4 regions of the Bacillus basilensis genome follow, and region 3 is predicted to be linked to each of the others. Evidence: riboswitches for the same ligand, from Rfam matches in the RefSeq annotation. Region 3 holds a riboswitch; each other region holds the start of a gene.
The links. A riboswitch is a leader RNA that binds a small molecule or an ion and turns the genes downstream of it on or off. The one in region 3 is predicted to bind S-adenosylmethionine.
Positions count from the first base shown of each region.

Region 1: another riboswitch for S-adenosylmethionine. It lies ahead of mtnW (2,3-diketo-5-methylthiopentyl-1-phosphate enolase); the one in region 3 lies ahead of ACQVV1_RS15460 (ABC transporter permease).
Region 2: another riboswitch for S-adenosylmethionine. It lies ahead of ACQVV1_RS08495 (hypothetical protein); the one in region 3 lies ahead of ACQVV1_RS15460 (ABC transporter permease).
Region 4: another riboswitch for S-adenosylmethionine. It lies ahead of ACQVV1_RS25745 (cyclase family protein); the one in region 3 lies ahead of ACQVV1_RS15460 (ABC transporter permease).

Region 1 covers NZ_JBNTQO010000002.1:275,522-280,341, forward strand. The annotation lists gene ACQVV1_RS04905 (1,2-dihydroxy-3-keto-5-methylthiopentene dioxygenase) at 86-598, opposite strand; gene ACQVV1_RS04910 (methylthioribulose 1-phosphate dehydratase) at 576-1,214, opposite strand; gene mtnX (2-hydroxy-3-keto-5-methylthiopentenyl-1-phosphate phosphatase) at 1,211-1,870, opposite strand; gene mtnW (2,3-diketo-5-methylthiopentyl-1-phosphate enolase) at 1,867-3,111, opposite strand; SAM riboswitch class I at 3,176-3,283, opposite strand; gene ACQVV1_RS04925 (pyridoxal phosphate-dependent aminotransferase) at 3,348-4,526, opposite strand; gene ACQVV1_RS04930 (carbon-nitrogen family hydrolase) at 4,541-4,820, shown strand, end outside.
Region 2 covers NZ_JBNTQO010000003.1:377,756-382,575, forward strand. The annotation lists gene ACQVV1_RS08475 (ABC transporter ATP-binding protein) at 1-223, shown strand, start outside; gene ACQVV1_RS08480 (ECF transporter S component) at 196-897, shown strand; gene ACQVV1_RS08485 (YwiC-like family protein) at 1,083-1,805, shown strand; gene ACQVV1_RS08490 (hypothetical protein) at 1,838-2,029, opposite strand; SAM riboswitch class I at 2,152-2,250, shown strand; gene ACQVV1_RS08495 (hypothetical protein) at 2,291-2,608, shown strand; gene ACQVV1_RS08500 (SWIM zinc finger family protein) at 2,862-3,251, shown strand; gene ACQVV1_RS08505 (NAD(P)H-dependent oxidoreductase) at 3,275-3,850, shown strand; gene ACQVV1_RS08510 (group-specific protein) at 3,847-4,200, shown strand; gene ACQVV1_RS08515 (short-chain fatty acid transporter) at 4,241-4,820, opposite strand, start outside.
Region 3 covers NZ_JBNTQO010000006.1:264,449-269,268, forward strand. The annotation lists gene ACQVV1_RS15455 (ABC transporter permease) at 1-110, opposite strand, end outside; gene ACQVV1_RS15460 (ABC transporter permease) at 128-1,045, opposite strand; SAM riboswitch class I at 1,184-1,289, opposite strand; gene ACQVV1_RS15465 (DUF3951 domain-containing protein) at 1,463-1,678, shown strand; gene ACQVV1_RS15470 (hypothetical protein) at 1,695-2,198, opposite strand; gene ACQVV1_RS15475 (hypothetical protein) at 2,473-2,919, shown strand; gene ACQVV1_RS15480 (multidrug effflux MFS transporter) at 2,953-4,212, opposite strand; gene ACQVV1_RS15485 (DUF3981 domain-containing protein) at 4,331-4,820, opposite strand, start outside.
Region 4 covers NZ_JBNTQO010000021.1:189-5,008, reverse strand. The annotation lists gene ACQVV1_RS25760 (S-adenosylmethionine decarboxylase related protein) at 1-656, shown strand, start outside; partial or broken gene ACQVV1_RS25755 (ATP-binding protein) at 824-1,317, shown strand; gene ACQVV1_RS25750 (hypothetical protein) at 1,532-1,912, shown strand; gene ACQVV1_RS25745 (cyclase family protein) at 1,940-2,572, opposite strand; SAM riboswitch class I at 2,656-2,768, opposite strand; gene ACQVV1_RS25740 (PRK06851 family protein) at 2,918-4,027, shown strand; gene ACQVV1_RS25735 (nucleotidyltransferase domain-containing protein) at 4,150-4,820, shown strand, end outside.

The sequences.
Region 1 (4,820 bases), on a different contig from region 3:
GCCTGTTCCATAGGAGGATGTATATATGTAGAGTGAATAAAAGGTTGGAAAAGGGGATCCAAGTCCTTTTATTCAACTAACTACCTTAATAGATTGGAACCCAGCCTTCAGCTGTAACAAAAATACGAATAGCTACAACTTGACGATCATCTTGCAAGGTGAAATAATGTCTTGCATTTTCAGGAACAGATATGAGATCACCTGGCTCAAGTTCAACGTCAAAGAATTTCCCATCTTTGCCTTCAATAGCAAAGATGCCATGCCCGCTAACAATAAAGCGAACTTCATCATCAGTATGATGGTGTTCTTTTTGAAAATTAATTAATAATTCGTCAAGGTTAGGTGTGCTATTTGAAAGTGAAATTACATCATGTGCTTTATAACCTCGACGTGCTGAAACATCAGCGATTTCTTTTGAAAACACAGCTAATATTTCAGCTTTGTTTTCATCTGTTAACGAATAATTTTCATTTAAATGAGGAGGAAGTTTAGAAATATTCCATTTCTCATATAAAACACCTTCCTCTTGTAAAAATTTAGATACTTCCACTTCATTTTCAATGCGAGTATTTACTTCATGAATACGAATTTGCGCCATTAGAAACGCCTCCTTGAATTGATAATAGTTTTATATGAAATTGGAATAAAAACTCATAAGCCTCTAATCTTTTCTTTGCATCAAAGCTATCTCGGCCCCATACGGTAATACCATGGTTACGGATTAATACTGCTCCCGAATCTCCTTGTATATGCTTTCGGAAGGTTTCTCCAAGCGTTGGGATGTGGGCATGGTTTTCAATAATAGGAATGTGGATTGTTGCACCTTCTTCCCAAATATCGAGAGCTTTAATAATTTCTTGATTTTGAAGGGTGACGGTATCACTATATAAGTTTGTGATGACATTATTATCAGTTGTATGAACATGAAGTACGCATCCAGCATTCGTATTGTTATAAATATGCGTATGCAAGATTGTTTCTGCTGAAGGGCGTAATTCAGTCTCTAATACGGGAACCCCTAGATGATCTACTAGGAGAAAATCATCTGGAGTCGTTTTTGTTTTATCTTTACCACTTGCTGTAATAAGAAAAGTAAGTGGCTCATGACTAACCTTTATAGAAATATTACCACTCGTTGCTGGAAACCAATTTCGTGTTGTTAATTCTTTTTTTATCTCGCTTAAGTCAAACCATTGACGAAACAGTTGTTTCATAATTTCACCTCCAACAAATGTTTTAATGCAAATTGAACATCATGAAATGTTTCAAAAGGTGTATAAGCAATATGATTCTCTTCACATTTTGTAATAAGGAAGTCACGGGCAAATACTTTATCTGCTTGTTTTGCAGCTTGTAAATCAGTAATTGAATCTCCAATCACAATATGGAAGTCATTCGTATCACTTAATTTACGGATTAAAGATGATTTGCATAATCCGCAATGATTTTGACAATGATGATCACAAGGATGAGGCCATTTAACGGTAATGTATTCACTTGAAAAGTCAGTTTCATTACAGTAAATTTGCTCTTTAGGAATGAGTCCTTGTAAGAGTGGATAGACGAAGAAATCCATTCCACCTGATATAACGTAAAAAGAAATGTCATTTTCATTTACAAATTGTATAAATTCATGAAAACCATTACGAATTTCAGCAGTCTCTATTAAAAATTGAATAATCTCATCGTGCAGATTAGTAGGTATTAATTGAAATAATTGAGAAACACCTTCTTGAATAGATAGCTCTTGTGATAAAATTCTATTCTTTACTTCTTCGGCTTCTGGTGGTGCGAATTTTTCCATAATGGACATAATGTTATCATTATTTGTAATCGTGCCATCAAAATCACAAAATACTTGAATACTCATAATTTCACCTCATGAGAGGGATTTCCCCATATTTGTAGTGCACTATGCAAGTTTATGTCATCTACTTCATGGAGTGGTTTATTTTGCAAAGTAGCATCAATTGCAGCACGGAAAGCTTTACCGCCGCCTTGCGCCCCATTTGGATGTCCGTGTATTCCGCCACCAGCATTAATAACAACATCTTTACCGAAATCTCGTAGAATAAAGGGAACGAAACCAGGATGAATACCAGCAGACGGAACAGAAAAGCTCTTCTTGAAAAATGCATCGTCTTTAGTTAAATATTTTGAGATAGCAAGAGCCTCCTCTTTTTCTAGCGCAACACTTCCGTATGGAGATGGGAATAATGAAAAGTCAGCCCCAGCATAACGTAGTAGCTTTCCGAGTAATAATGGAGATGAAACTCCATATAACTTGGATGCTGAATAAGCACCACTTACAGCAGGATGTGCCATAATAGGAACTGGGATTTCATCATCTTCTGCAAGTGATTGTAGTACATCTAGTCCGTAAGCAAATACGTTAAATAATAGAATATCAGCTCCAGCTTGCACTGCACGTTTCGCATTTTCTTTTAAATCAAAAGTTCGTCCTGTTAAATTTACGGCATATAACGTTTTATGTCCGTATGTTTCATATACGGATTGTAAAACTTCTTTTCCCGATACAATGCGTTTCGTAAGAGGTGTTAATGCATTTTCAAATAATATTTCATCATCTTTTACTATATCTACACCACCAATTGCTTGATCGCGTAATTGCGTTTTTAAATACCCAATATTTCGTCCAATCATTCCTTTAAAAATACTCATTAAAAGGGGACGCTCATGTACTTGTAAAAGGTTTCGAATACCATCTATCCCGAATTTTGGACCAGGAAAATGCTCTTTTAACTCATCTGAAAAAGTTAAATCAATTAATTTTACTTCGCCATCAAGTGATAGCTTTCCAAAGGTAGTCGTTAAAATCGCTGGTAAATCTGGACTGAAGTTTAATAACGGATATTCGATTTTAATAATCCCGCGTTTTACTTTTTTTCGTAAATACGAATTGGTATGTTCTTGTTCAGCTAATTCCTCAACATGAATGACATTGCCTTTATGCTGTTTTAATTGTTCTTGTAATAAATTTGGTAAATGGGTCCAAGAGCCAATTGTTAATCCGAGTGCAATTTGCTCGGCCTTTTTTTCTAAGTTATGTGAATCATCATGGATTAAATACGTCGCTATTATTCCGCTCATTGTTAAAACCTCCTAGTTAAATAAAAAAACCTCTCAGCTAAGGAGAGGTTTTTTTACAACCAGCTCCTTATCTGTCAGCGTAATGCTGCGAGAATTAGCACCGTGTCTACAATTATGTAGATCGGTTGCCGGGTTTCGTCGGGCTCGTCCCTCCACCTGCTCTTGATAAGAAGTATTTAGAAATGTTTAAATTTTTAAGATAACTGAATTTTGTCAGATATTATTCGCGTTGTCAATTATTTTTTGAAAAAATTTAATTTATCAATTCGATTAATGGCTTCTCGTAATCTATCTTCTGTATGCAAGAGACCAACACGGACGTACCCTTCGCCATGTTCACCAAATCCAACACCAGGAGCAACCGCAACGTGTGCTTTGTCTAGTAAAATATCAGAAAATTGCTCAGATGTATAACCTTTTGGTACAGGAAGCCATGCAAAGAATGATCCTGTTGGAATGTTTACATTCCAACCAATTGAGTGACAAGCTGAAATAAGAGCGTTTCTTCGAGATTCATAACTATTTACAAGGTCTATTACGCAAGACTGTGAACTTAATAGTGCTTCGCGGGCAGCATCTTGAACTGCACCAAAAATACTAACATACATATGATCTTGTAATAAGTTAATTGTTTCGATCACACTTTCATTCCCTACAGCAAAAGCGATGCGCCAGCCAGCCATATTGAAAGTTTTCGATAATGTGTAAATTTCGATTCCTGTATCTTTAGCACCGTCTGCTTGTAAGAAACTAACAGGCTTTTGACCATCGAACCCAATAGCACCGTAAGCAAAATCATGAACAACTAATATATTGTGTTTATTAGCAAAATGAATAGTTTCATCAAAAAAATCTTTTGATGCAGTAGCACCTGTAGGATTATTTGGATAGTTTAAAAACATTAATTTTGCACGCTCGGCAATAGAGTCATCAATTTTCGTATAATCTGGTAAAAAATTATTTTCTGCAATAAGCGGCATTGTTTTAAATTGTGCTTTTGCTAAAGCAACTCCTGATAAATAATCTGGATAGCCTGGATCGGGAACGAGAATAGAATCACCAGGGTTTGTAAAACAAACTGGTAATTCTACTAATCCAGCCTTTCCACCAAACAAAATAGCAACTTCAGTTTTTGGATTTACTACTACATCATATTCACGTTGATAGAATGTTGCCACGGCTTCTTTTAAACTTTCATGTCCGCGAAATGGCGGATATTTATGATGAATGGTCTTTTCTGCAGCATCTTGTAAAGCTTTTACGATATGCTGCGGCGTTGGTTGATCTGGATTACCTTGACCTAGATTAATAACATCGTGACCAGCTGCAACGACTTTATTAACTTTTGCAACAAGTGAAGCAAAAAATTGTGTTGGCAATGATGTTACTATCTCAGAAGGTTGAAATAATTTCATACTTTCCACCTCTTTTGAAAGTTGTTACAATTCTAGTGACAAATGATATAATCTTTCCAGTATTTTGTAAAGAAAAAAATGAGAATGGGGCTGAAAAAATGAAAGTCGCATGTATTCAAATGGATATTGTCTTTGGAGATGTAGAAAAAAATATTGAGAATGCTAAAAATAAAATAAGCGAAGCAATGAAGGAAAGACCAGATGTTATCGTCTTACCAGAACTATGGACAACAGGTTATGATTTAATGAGACTTTCTGAAATTGCAGATAGGGATGGATTGGAAACGAAAGAAA
Region 2 (4,820 bases), on a different contig from region 3:
TGTAATGGCAACGCATGATATTGAGTTTGCAGCGAAATACGTGGATCAATGTATGATGTTATTTGACGGAGCAGTTATTATGAATGATGCACCGAAAGAATTTTTTAGTGGTAACTTCTTTTATACAACATCTATTAACCGATTCATTCGTAAAGAATTGCCATATGCATTAACGTGGGAGGATGTGTACGAAGCGTGTCCAAACGATATGTTGCATTCATAATATGTATTTTTGCAGTAATAATAGGCACATTACTCTTTACTACACTTATCATGGACGGTTATTACCTGTTAAGTAGTTTGTTTTTATTAGTTGTTATTATGTTACCTTTCTATATCCGTTTTGAAAGGAAGGCATTTGTTTCACGTGAAATTGTTCTCGTTGCCGTATTAGCGGCAATTGCAGCAGTTAGCCGCGTACCATTTTCTATTTTACCGAGTGTACAACCGACTTCTTTTGTAATTATCGTTTCTGCAATTGTGTTTGGAAGCGAGACTGGATTTATGATCGGGGCAACAGCGGCCATCGTATCTAACATTTTTTTAGGACAAGGTCCGTGGACACCGTGGCAAATGTTTTCATGGGGTATGATTGGTTTTATAGCAGGCTTACTTCGCAATACATTTTTAATGAAAAAGTTATGGGGGAGACTATTATATGGGTTCTTCGTGGGCTTTTTATTTGGCTGGATCATGAATTTCTGGGGGCTTCTTGGTTTTATACGTGAAGCAACGTGGGAAGCTGTCATTTCATATTATATAGCAAGTTTTTATTTCGATTTGAGCCATGCGATTTCGAATGTTATGTTCTTACTATTATTTAGTACTTCTTGGATTACGATTCTTACAAGATTTAAAAGGAAATACGGCATATTAGATAAGCATAACATGGCATAGAAAAGCATACTCATATAAGGTAGGGTCGCGACTTACATATTCGTTTGCCTCTTTCATGCTTCTTACATATTGTAAGGAGCATTTTTTATTTGTCAAAAAATCGATTCAATATACGTCGGCTATTATATAAAATTATTTGTATAATAATAGGTGAGAACTATTTTCAAAAGGGAGGTGTATAGTTAATGAAGTTAGTTATTCCGAAGCAACATGGTGCATGGGCCATGCTTGTTATACCATTTCTATTAAGTGTTATTCTTGGGAAACCTACTATGTATCATATCCCATTGTTTTTAGCTTGGTTCTTTATCTATTTAGCTACGTATCCATTTCTTATGTACATAAAACAAAAACGAAAAAAAGAGTATTTACATGCTTCAATTGTATATTTTATCATCGCTTTCGTATTTGGGATGATTTCTCTATTATATGAATGGCGCATTCTTTTATTCGTAGTGGTAATGATTCCCTTATTTATAGTAAATATGTATTACGCTCGTCAAAAGAATGAAAGAGCATTACTAAATGACATTAGTGCAATTATTGTTTTCTGTATAGGTGGTTTAGTTAGTTATTATTTTTCAATGAAGCTTCTAGATAAAACAGCAGTATTTATTGCGCTTATTTCATTTTTATATTTTTTAGGAAGTACGTTTTATGTGAAAACGATGATTCGTGAGAAAAATAATCCGAAGTATCGTTTTATATCTTGGGGTTATCATATCGTGTTAACGATCATCGTATTTGCTATCAATCCGTGGTGTTCTCTTATTTTTATACCAAGTGTCATTCGAGCAATTATATTGTATGGCAAAAAAATTTCAATTATAAAAGTAGGGATTTTAGAAATTGTTAATTCTGTATATTTTTTAATCATAACGGCAATAATTATGAAGTATGCCATTTGAAAAAACTTCCCATCAATTGATGGGAAGTTTTTTCAATCTTGTTCTAAAATGTGAACGGTGTAATCGCAGCGTTGAATAGCTTGTTCGATCGCATAAAGGGATTGCTCAATACGAGCACGATTAAAATCTTTTTCAACAGTCTGTAGTGCTTCTTCTAAACAATGTTTTGCTTCTTGTAACGATTGAAAAGAATCTTGTACATATCCGCGAGCATTTTGATGCATTTCATACTCCTCCTTGAATACTCATATATATATAGTATGAACAGTAAGGAAAAAAATATAATTTGTTATATTTGTTTGACAATTAAAGTGAAATTACGTATAGTAGGTTTTAAGTGAATATTTTCTTATCCAGAGAGGTGGAGGGACTGGCCCGATGAAACCCAGCAACCGCGATGCAGGTGCTAATTCCAGCAGAACATATTTGTTCTGGGAGATAAGACGAAGATATATACGTAACTTCTTCTTATCGGAGAGGTTTTTTTGTTGCAAAAAAACCGATTACGAAAATTTATATTAAGAAGAAAGGGGTTGCGCATTACTGTGACACTCGAAAAATACGTAAAACTGCGTAGTACAGTTTATGAATATATGATAGAGCAAGATAAGCCAATATCATTGTTAGATATTCAAGAACATATCGTTTCGCATCATGAAGGAAAATTCACGAAAAAGATGTTACATCAATTTTATTTATCAAGGCTATTAGATGAACTGAAACTGGATGGGAAAATTACATTAGCTGATGAATATCTCTATACTGAAAAAGGGGTATTTTATAAGGCGAGAAAAGGGAGCTAAGCTCTCTTTTTTTTGAAGTATGTAGAGTAAAAGACTGCTTAAGCAGCCTGATACAGGGAATGGTGTTGAGTGTGTAGTGTCAAAGATTGAATGTGCCTGAAAGAGGCACTTCATATCGGCTGCAAATGAAAAGAGACACCTCCGCCGAATAGGTGTCAGTCGTTTTGTCACATAGACTTGCTATTTGACAGTTATTAGAATAACATGCAGGGGTTGTGGAAGTCAAAAGGGAATTAAAGGAAGAGGTGCTATTATGTACGCTTACTTATTAAATGATATAACGAAATGGATTCCTAAATACATTATGGATAAAGGTTATGAATATTATGAAGAAGGACATGTAGAAGATGTTGAAATACAAGACAAAAAAGTATTTGCTTTCGTTACTGGAAATGCAGGAAACTATGAAGTGATTATTGATCTTGAAGATTTTACAGAAAGTAGCTGCGAGTGTCCGTATGAGAATCTTTGCAAGCATATGGCGGCAGTTGTTTATGATATTCAAGATGCTGGTGAGAGTAAGGTGAAAGAGAAACTGAAAGATTTAGAAAAGGAAGAGTTAATCACAGTATTAAATCGTTTGTTGCAAAGTTCGAAAAACGTGCAAATTGTAGAGAAGATGTTAAAGAAGGGGAAACTTTAACTTATAGAGGGAGTTGTTTGGCAGTGAATGTACTAATTGTATACGCTCATCCTAGTCCTTCAAGTTTTAACAAGGCGATTTTAGATCATGTACAAAAAGGACTACAGGAAACAAATCATTCAGTTACTGTACTTGATTTATACAAAGAACAATTTGATCCAGTCCTTGTTTTTAATGAAGAGAAGAAAAGGCGTGATTTAGTAAATGAAGAAGAAACAGCTCGGTATAGAACGTTAGTGGAAGAAGCGGATACTCTTCTCTTCATTTATCCAATATGGTGGTGGGGGATGCCGGCTATTTTAAAAGGGTTTATTGATCGCATATTCGTAGCTGGATTTGCTTATAAATATGAAGGTGCCCTGCCAAAAGGGTTATTGAAAGGTAAGAAGGCGTGGGTAATTAATACATTAGACTCACCATTATGGTACGTCGCACTATTATATAGATCAGCAGATTGGATTATGATGAAGAGAGGTATTTTACGTTTTTGCGGAATTCGCGATATAAAACGGTCAGTTTTTCAATCTGTGAAAACGAGTAAACGAGAGAAGCGGGAAAAGTGGTTATTACAAATAGAAGAAAAGGCTCGTACATTATGAATGAAATGGAATGTATTATAAAATGTTGTGGGTATGATAACGAACTTTTACGAACGTATATTACATGTTTACTTCAATTGAAAAAATGTAGCGCAACATTTCAGCAAATTCAAATAGAGTTAAGGAATGATTATTTAATAAGAGGAATTTGTGAGAGAGAAGTTGATGAAGTAGTACGGGGAAGTAAAGAATATGAAATACATTTTCTTCCTAAAGTATTACAGTGGAATTTCTTGAGGGAAAATCCACATCTGATTGAAAAAGTATGTGAAGACTTTTTTGCATGTGAGGCATTACATCTTACGGATATAGAGTGGAGAGGTATTATAAATTGCATGGGAAATAAATAATTTATTATGTAAAAAAGCTAGTATAAAACTAGCTTTTCGTTTAAATAAATAGGAAACATAGACTTATGACAAATCCTGCATATAGTAAGTTGACAACGCAAAATCCCATAATATCACGAGCGCCTAAACCGGCTATCGCTAATGCCGGTAATGCCCAGAAAGGTTGAATTAAATTCGTCCAAGCATCGCCCCACGCAATTGCCATTGCTGTTTTTGCAGCAGGTACACCAAGTTCAGCACCAGCTGGAATCATAATTGGTGCTTGCACTGCCCATTGACCACCTCCTGATGGAACGAAAATATTAACGATGCCAGCACTTAAAAAAGTAAAGAGGGGGAAAGTCGTTTCGTTTGAAATGCTAATAAAGAAATTAGAAATAGCTCCTCCAAGTGAAAGTCCTTCACTATTTGCTCCAATCATCATCCCCATAATTCCTGCGTAAAACGGAAACTGAAGTAAAATGCCAGAAGCACTTTTCGTAGAATCTGAAAAAGCACGAATATATTGAATTGGAGTGCGGTGAAAAATAAGACCAGCAATTAATAACATAAAAATCACGATATCGAGAGTAAGGTTAAAACCTTTCGTATAAAAGTAATTGAAAATATAAATGAGACCT
Region 3 (4,820 bases):
TTACGAAACACTTCTTTTTTTCTGCTAATCGTTTGCTGATCTTTATTTATTGTTAATTCTTTTTTCTCTTCATTCGTTAATAATTGTTTATTGATTTCATAACCACCCATTTAAATATCCTCCCTCCTTACGTAATAGAACGAATACGCGGATCAACAATACGATGAATAATATCTGTAATGAAAATACAAGAAATTAATAATGCACTATAGAAAATTGTTGTCCCCATAATTACTGGATAATCCCGGTTAAAAATACTATCTACAAAATATTTTCCGAGACCGGGAATTGCAAAGATTTTTTCAATAATGAAAGTTCCTGTTAAAAGCCCAGCCATTAACGGTCCAACAAACGTTAGTACTGGAACAATTGCATTTCGAAGGGCATGCCTTATAATAATCTTCTTAATTGGTATACCTTTCGCTCTTGCTAATTTAATATAATCACTCTGCAAAACTTCAATCATATTAGAACGAACAAATCTTGTAATCACTGCGATTGGACCTAGCGCCAATGCGAAAGATGGTAATACCGTATGTTCAAATGTTCCCCAAGAGGCTACTGGTAAGAGCTCAAATTGAATAGCGAATACTTGTATGAATAGCGGTGCTAAAATAAAACTTGGAATAGAAATACCGAGAATCGCAAGTAAACTCACACTATAATCAATTACTCTCCCGTGATAGAGAGCAGCAAATGTACCTGCAGCAATTCCGACTAATAGTGAAATAATAAGTGCTTGTAAACCGATAATTGCTGATGGACCAAATCCTGTCGTTATAATTTCTGATACACCTTGCCCCGTCGATTGAACGGATTCACCAAAATCAAAATGAACTACACCTTCTAGATACGCAACATATTGATTCCATAACGGTTCATCAAGGTGGTACTTCGCTCTCATATTCTGCACAACTTCCGCTGGAAAGATCTTTGCATCTGATGAAAATGGATCGCCTGGAATAATGTGCATAATCAAAAATGTTACTGTTGTAATGATCCATAGTGTAAACACCATAACTGATAGTTTTTTAACAAAATACACTCCAATAACCTCCTAAACACATGAATTTACTTTGTTTTATTAACGTATTTTTCCCATTACTCCCTTTTTCCTTTTTAGAATACAAAAAGCCTTGATCTTAAAAAAAATAAGATCAAGGCTTAATAAACAAAGGCCCATCACTTATCTTTCAAGACTTGCTTGCTGGAATTAGCACGGTGTTCATCTTACAGAACCCGCTGCTGAGGTGTCATAGGGCCAGTCCCTCTACCTCTCTGGATAAGTAAATTGCTATATTATTATTTGGTTCAAATTGTATATTTTGAATTATAATTCTGAAAAAATGAAAAGTCAATTAGATTGGATATATTTAGAAAAATCAGTTTTCGATAGCGTCATTTATCTAAATTACAATTTTTCGCTTATACTAAAAAGAAATCATATGAAAGGAGTTATATGATGGATCCCTTACTGCTTGCTACTATAGGATTACCATTAACAATCGTTATACTTGTCATCATCGGCTTCTATAAACTCTTTATTAAAAAGAAACATATCACTTCTTTTTATACCCCCTTCGATAATATTACCGGACAAACAATTTCCGAATTTCACGAAGAGCAGAAGGTATTAGTATCTGAAGATGAAGACGGCGATGGTAAGAAGAAAAAATAACCTTGCACAGGCAAGGTTATTTTTTCGTTTCTGCTTGGAAACGTTTATAGTATGTCGATGCTGTTGCAAAGTTAATTTCTATATCACGAATCAACGATGAATCTTCTTCTTTAGCCAGCTTCTGTAATTTTTTCATCGCTTGTTCCGATTCATTCAAGAAACCAATATATACCTCATGTTCTTGCTCTTTCGACTTCGGAACACGAATTTCTTTACGTATATGATCAATACCTTCTAACATGTTCGTTGTTACCTTCTGCACATCTTCTTTATATGCAGCATTTGTTATTTCCTTACCGCCCTTTTCTTTTGCAACTTCAAATAACTGCAGTGCTTTATTAATTTCTTTATTCATTTTCAAATCATATTTTTCATGTACTGCACGGTATTCTTTCATCTCTTCCGTTTGCTCAGTAGACTGCTCTACCTTTTCTTTCGGTTCTTTCGTATCTTTACTTCCATTACATCCTGCTAGAAGGATCATACTTCCCATTACAGCAATACCCAAAACCTTCTTCATCTCGAATTCTCCTTTTATCTACAGCTACTACTCATTATAGTTTCTTTTATCTCCACTTGTTATTATACCGAGAACACCCTACTTTTTACACTTAAGACGACATCGTAATATATATACCAACATGTTTGTCACAGTATCGTCACTTTATACAAATAACTTTTGCACTGCTTTACTACCTCACCTTACAAAACTGTAAGCACACATAAAGAACAAACCATGCTAGACTTACATATGCATAAAGCAAGCATATGTAAGTTTTTAAGGAGAATCATCTATGTACAAAACAATGTCTTTTATGGGAGAAGATATTCGTGTCCTCATTCGCGAAAAGTCGCTTCATATTGAAAATACAGAGAGCCTTCGCCGGGTATTAAAAAAGAAGCATGCTCCATTTAAGTTAGCCCAATATTTAAAACAACAACATACAAATCAATTTTATACTGTGCTAAATATATCGGATAAATCATTAACAATCGAAATCATTGGTCACGTCTACATTGGAAACTTTGCAGATATCTTAAAAGAAATCCCACGCATACCGAAGATTGCTCCTATTATCGTTAAAAAAGCGTATAAAATTACCGATCACACCGATATTATCGACTGTGGTGAAAAAGAAGTCGATAGTAATCGGTGGGTGTGGGATAAACTTGCTGTTTTATATGATACGATCATGAATAATATGTATGAGGTATTTCAAAGAAATAAAAAAAAGAACTGATTCAAATATTCCCTTTGAATCAGTTCTTTTTTGTTAAGCCTCTAAATTTTGTCTTTGTTGCAGTTCAAACTGCTTCTCACTTCTTCTGGCCATAAAGAGATAACATAACACAGCACCAATTTCACAAAGAGCTATCACAATCCCCATCGGTAATGCAGTATTGCTTCCACCAATACCTACTAACGGCGCAACAAGTGCTCCTGAAATGAACTGTAATAAACCTAATAAAGCTGATGCTGTTCCTGCAGCTTGTTTCTGATTTCTCATCGCTAACGAGAACCCCGTTGTTGATACAACCCCGACACTTGATACAACAAGGAATAATGAACATAAAACACCAATTAAACCTATTCCCAGTACGATTGTCAGTAGTAAAGATAAGCCACCAACAGCTGCAATAATAATACCAGCAACAAATAATGTCTTCTCATTCACTTTCCCCGCTAAACGACCCGTTACCTGACTAGCAATAATAATACCGATACCGTTAATCGCAAAGAATAAACTAAATTGCTGTGGTGATGCTCCGTATATATTTTGCAATACAAATGGTGATCCCGAAATGTAAGCAAACATTGCCGCTGTTACTAATCCTTGTGACAATGCATATCCCATAAACAAACGATCTTTTAGGAGTTTCCCATATGTCGCCAATGTCCCTGACAAACCGCCTGTTTCTCTTTCTTCAGGAGGTAATGTTTCACGTAATACGAAAGTAGCGGATATTAACATAAATACACTAATTGCTCCAAGAACGATGAATACACCGCGCCATGTTGTGAACTGCAATAATTGCCCCCCAATAATCGGCGCCAAAATAGGTGCTGCTCCATTTACTAACATGAGCAGTGAGAAGAACTTCGTCATTTCAGAACCTGAGTACATATCACGTACCATTGCACGTGATATAACAATCCCGGCTGATCCTGAAGCTCCTTGTAGGAAGCGCAATAACACTAAAGTCCAAATAGATGGCGCAACAGCACAAAGTAATGAAGATGCAACATAAACAATAAGAGCAATAATAAGAGGTTTGCGCCTTCCGTAAATATCACTAATTGAACCAATAAATAATTGTCCTACTGAAAGCCCCAGCAAACAAGCTGTCAATGTAAGCTGTGCAAGGGATGCACCTGTTTGTAAATCATCCGTTAATTTCGGTAACGAAGGCAAATACATATCAATAGATAACGGCCCAATTGCCGTAAGTGTCCCTAGTACAAGAATCATCCATAACCTGTTTGTCTTTACAGGCTTATATATTTCCTGATTAACCTCATTCACTTTTTCCATTCACCCTTTCCTACACATACTAAATCGTAACAATTATAGTTACAACATAAACATACGTCAAGTATAGTGCATTTTCCTGTTTAATTCTGTAAAAAAAAGCGATAGAATCTCTATCGCTTTACTTGTTCAAATTACTATTTGTAAATTTAGATACTGAAGACATCGCCTCTCCTGTATCTAAATATGTGATTTGAATTGGATCTCCCACTTCTGTAAACATAGCATATGGGAACTTTTTCGCAGGTATCATAAATACTTTTTGTTCGTTCTCTAACAGTACATAAACAATTGTATTTTCACCTGATTTTTCTTTATATACACGTTGTACAACGCCTTCTTTTTGTGCCTCTTTACCACTTGAAGTCGGTCTAAATGAATCTCCACTTCCGCTCAGCGCATTTTTATAATTCTCAAGCGCTTCTTTTTGCGTCGAACCTGTTGCAAATATTTTCGCATTAGAAGCATAGATAACCGTATGAGCACGTACTAATCCTCCGTCATCAATAACTGGTACAATCCAAGAAGGTTTGCCATACACGTTATAAATAACCGGCATTGTCCCATGCCACTTTTCTCTCTTAAAGGAGTTATCCACTACTTCCGAAGCA
Region 4 (4,820 bases), on a different contig from region 3:
TAAAGCCTCATACACTTTATGCTTCATGGGCAGTAGAGCGATTTCTAGATGAAGCGATATGGAGTTATCCGATGTATATGAGTCATCATCGTCCCCTTTATTTTTATGAAGATGTATATGCTTCAGAGTATAAAGTAAAGTTAGGAGAGAAAGAGTTTTATGGTTGCTTAATGCCACATGAGGAAGTTTTAATTTTAGGGAAAAACTTCAATATGGAAGTTGGGTTTCTTTACCGAATTAATGAGTATACAACAAATGTAATTAGGCAGAATTTAGATAAGGTAGAAGATTTATGGAACTGGAATCGTAAAGTATTTAATCCAGCAGAAGAAGAGATTGCTGGCGAGGATTTAGTTGGTGTATTACTCGTTTATGAAAATAGCGAGACATATATGTATAACGTAATGAATAGTAGCCAAGTTTTTCGTAAATATAAAACGAATGCAACTTACTTCCAAGTAGGGTGCGGAATTTATGCTGGCTTGTGTAGTTTACTTTTTGATAACTTTAAACAAGGTGCCTATTATGTAGAGGAATTATTATTAAATACAGAAAGTAAGTATGGAGAATATTTAAATTTATATATGAAGGACTTTGTAGTGGGGAGTAATGATTTTACGAATGGGTTGCTACATGATCGGGTAAGATGGATATAAGTTATAGCGAAAAGGAAGGGGATGGGGATCCCCTTCCTTTTCGTATTGCCCTGAAAGCAATTTCATACTGATAATTTAAGGAGATAATATATAGAGTGTTTGTATAGAACATGAGGAGTATTTATATAAATAAATTTAAAAGCTTTATCTATGAGGAAAAAGAAGCCTTAAAAGTATTTGAAAGAATTAACGGGTTTGTTAGTGAATTGATGTTATTAGGAAAATCGAAATCAACGAATTATGAATGGCGTAATATACGGGAAATCCTTTTATATGTTGTACAGCTAATGGAAAGTTATGCAGCACGATATAGAGTGAAATTTCATATGCGAGTAGATGGAAATCTACCTGTTATAAATGGTGATGATAAACAATTAAAACAAGTGTTATTAAAAATGGAATAGAATCAATGCCAGCAGGTGGAGATATTCATATTCGTGCATATCAAAAAACTGAAAGGCATTTGTGTATTTCTGTTGAAGATCAAGGTTTTGGTATAGAGAAGGTTGGAAAAGCTATTTACACAACAAAGGAGAATGGTACGGGACGAATTGGGTTGATGATCACATATAAAATTATTAAGGAACATCAAGGAAGTACTGCGATTCAAAGTAGCGTGGGGATAGGAACGAAAGTGGAGATTTTTTTACCGATAGTATAATGTGCTAGAAGAAAATATTTTTCAGAAAAGTGTTCTTGTTGTGTAAATATAAACATTTTATAAAATGTTTCAAGAAGGGTTTTTTTTATAAAATACTTCGTTTATAATGGAGGAAAATATCGACATGAGATTTGTTATTCATGTAACGGTTACGGTAGTAAGGGGTGCACGCGCATCCTTTTTTCTATGCAGATATGATGAAAGGGGTGGTATGATGGAATTAACATTAAATTCGACTGTATGCTTGCACACGATTCAATTTCGAAAAGAGCAAAAGAATTATATTGTAAAAGATACAATTACAGGAGAAAAATATGAAATGCCGCCACTTTGGATTGATGCATTGGCAATGATGCGTGACGGTTTTTTATTGGGGGAAATTGAGGAGAAATTGAAAGAAGAGTATCCAGCCGAAGAAATAAATATGTTAGCATTTACGAGGCAACTGTTAGAGCTAGAGCTTGTCGATATGGTAGATGGGGAAGAAATAGCTTGTACAAAGAAGAAAGAGAAAGATTATTTAGCTTGGGTACGTCCTCGTGTCGAGCAATTCTTTCTTAATTTAAATAAAAAATATAGAAGCAAAGGTCAATGATGACCTTTGCTTTTTTGTATAATTTGTTTAAAAAATAACAGCGAATGCTCTTGCAAAAGCACCGTCACTATCTTTAATTTTTAAAGGTGCAGCAGAGAAAAAGAAACGTTCCGTGTTAATGGCATCTAAGTTTGTTAAGTTTTCAATTAAATAAATATTATTCCCAAGTAGTATATGATGAATCGGTGATGTTTCTGTCGTTACCTCATCAGGAGAAATGAAATCTAAACCGACAGATTTTATTTTTAATTGAACTAGTTCTTCAGCTAATTCTTCAGAAAGATAAAAAGCTTCTTTCTCATACGCATCTGTATTCCATTTAGTAGATAGATTGGAATGGAAAATAACAATATCGCCTTCTTGTATATCAACATCATCCAGTACTTCCTTACGTAACTTTCTCTCTTGAATATGGGTTACATCGATAAGAACGGCTTCGCCTACAAATTGATCAAGGGGTAATTGATCGATGGTCGTTGCGCCTGAAATGAAATGCGCAGGAGCATCACAATGCGTACCAACATGAACGACAGAATGAAAATCTGTAACTTGATAGCCTGTCTCTTCAACGCTTGTAATGGCTTCTAGATTGATTTTTGGTGTTCCAGGGAATTGAGACATATTGTTTTCAAATGTTTGTGATAGGTCAATTACTCTCACTTTAAATACCTCCAATATACGTTTTAAAATATAAAAAACCCATCCTTCATAATCAAGAAAGATGAGCTTTACATACTAGTTGAGTCTTATCTTCCAAAATGCAATGCATTTTGCAGGAATTAGCACCTATTCAGTTTGTATAAACTGAGGTTGCTGGGCTTCAAAGGGCCGGTCCCTCTGCCTCTCTTGATAAAGGTATATTCAATTTAAAATTCGGAATTTTCATGATAATAAAATTGTAATTCATTTCCTTTTTTTCTGCAATGCAAAATAGGTATTCACCCAAATAAAGTTGCTCGCATATTATAGCTTATGTAAATAGAATGCTGCGAAGGAGTGAGTGCAGTGACAGGAAATGTATTGAATTATTATGCTGGTGGAAATACAGCTAGAGGATTTCATAATTTATACGAAGAGAATTTAAAAGGGCTAAACAGGTTATTTATTTTAAAGGGTGGCCCTGGAACGGGGAAATCTTCTTTAATTAAGGCAATAGGTCGTGAATGGGTTGAAAAAGGATATGGTATTGAATTTTTACACTGTTCTTCTGATAACAAATCGGTTGACGGTGTAATTATCCCGAAGTTAAAAGTAGGAATTGTTGATGGAACATCACCGCATGTGATTGAGCCGAAAATGCCAGGAGTCGTCGAGGAATATATCAATTTAGGGGTTGCTTGGGACTCAGATAAATTAAGAAAGCAAAAGGTGGAAATTGAACGATTTGTTTCAGAAGCAAGCAAAGCTTTTCAAACAGCGTACGCTTGTTTTAACGAGGCATTAGTTATACATGATGAGTGGGAGAAAATATATATTAATAATATTGATTTTAATAAAGCAAATGAACTAACAGATCAGCTGATTCAGAAATTGTTTACAGATAAAGGCGGGAAACAATCTCTTGTGAAACATCGCTTTTTAGGAGCAGCTACACCGAAAGGAGCAGTTGATTTTGTTCCTAATTTAACAGAAGGATTACCACATCGTTATTTTATAAAAGGGCGCCCAGGCTCTGGGAAATCAACAATGCTCAAAAAATTAGCTAAAGCGGCAGAAGAAAAAGGATTTGAAGTTGAAGTATATCATTGTGGATTTGATCCAAATAGTCTTGATATGGTTATCGTAAGAGAATTAGGGTTTGCAATTTTTGATAGCACCGCACCACATGAATATTTTCCAAGTCGCGAAGGTGATGAGATTATAGATATGTATGCCCTGATTGTGACACCAGGGACAGATGAGAAGTATGCGGCAGAAATTCGAGACGTGTCGATTCAATATAAAGCAAAAATGAATGAGGCAATGTCTTTCTTAGCGAAAGCAAAATCGGTTCGTGATAAATTAGAACGAATTTATATTGCTGCTATGGATTTTTCAAAAGTAGACGCATATAAAGAGGAGATTCAAAAAGAGTTTGAACGAATTGCGGTTAGTGTAACAGAAAAGAACAAATAAAAAAATGAGGAATTTTGACAGGCTGTCGGGAATTTTCTGACAGCTATTTTAGTATGTAGTAAACTTAGTAGTATATTTGTCGAATTTCCAAGGAAATAATCAAAAAATGGAGAGGGTATGAAATGAGAGAGAAAATTAGGACAGAGTTAGAAAGAATTGAAAAAGAGAATGATGTAAAAATTTTATTTGCGGTGGAATCCGGGAGCCGTGCTTGGGGATTTCCATCGAAAGATAGTGATTATGATGTTAGGTTCGTTTATATACACCCTGTAGAATGGTATTTATCAATTCAGGATAAACGTGATGTAATTGAATATCCGATTAGTGATGATTTAGATATAAGCGGATGGGATATTAAAAAGGCGTTACAACTATTCGCAAAGTCGAATCCAGCATTACTGGAATGGATTCGATCACCAATTTTTTACTCGAAAAACTCTAATTTTCCAGAACAGCTTCAGCAAATGAGTGAAAAGAATTTTGATCCAAAAGCAACGATATATCATTATTTACATATGGCTTCGAAAAATTATCGTGAATTTTTGCAAGGTGAGAATGTAAAGTTGAAAAAGTATTTTTATGTATTGCGTCCTATTTTAGCTTGTAAGTGGCTAGAGGAGAAAACAGCTTTGCCTCCAGTAGAATTTGATCGATTGATTACAGAGTTATCATTAGAACGTAGCGTATTAGATGAAATTGAAAAGTTGTTAATAAAGAAAAAAGCAGGTACTGAATTAGATATTGGTTTGAAAATTGAAGTGTTGAATCGATTTTTAGAAGAACAAATTCATTA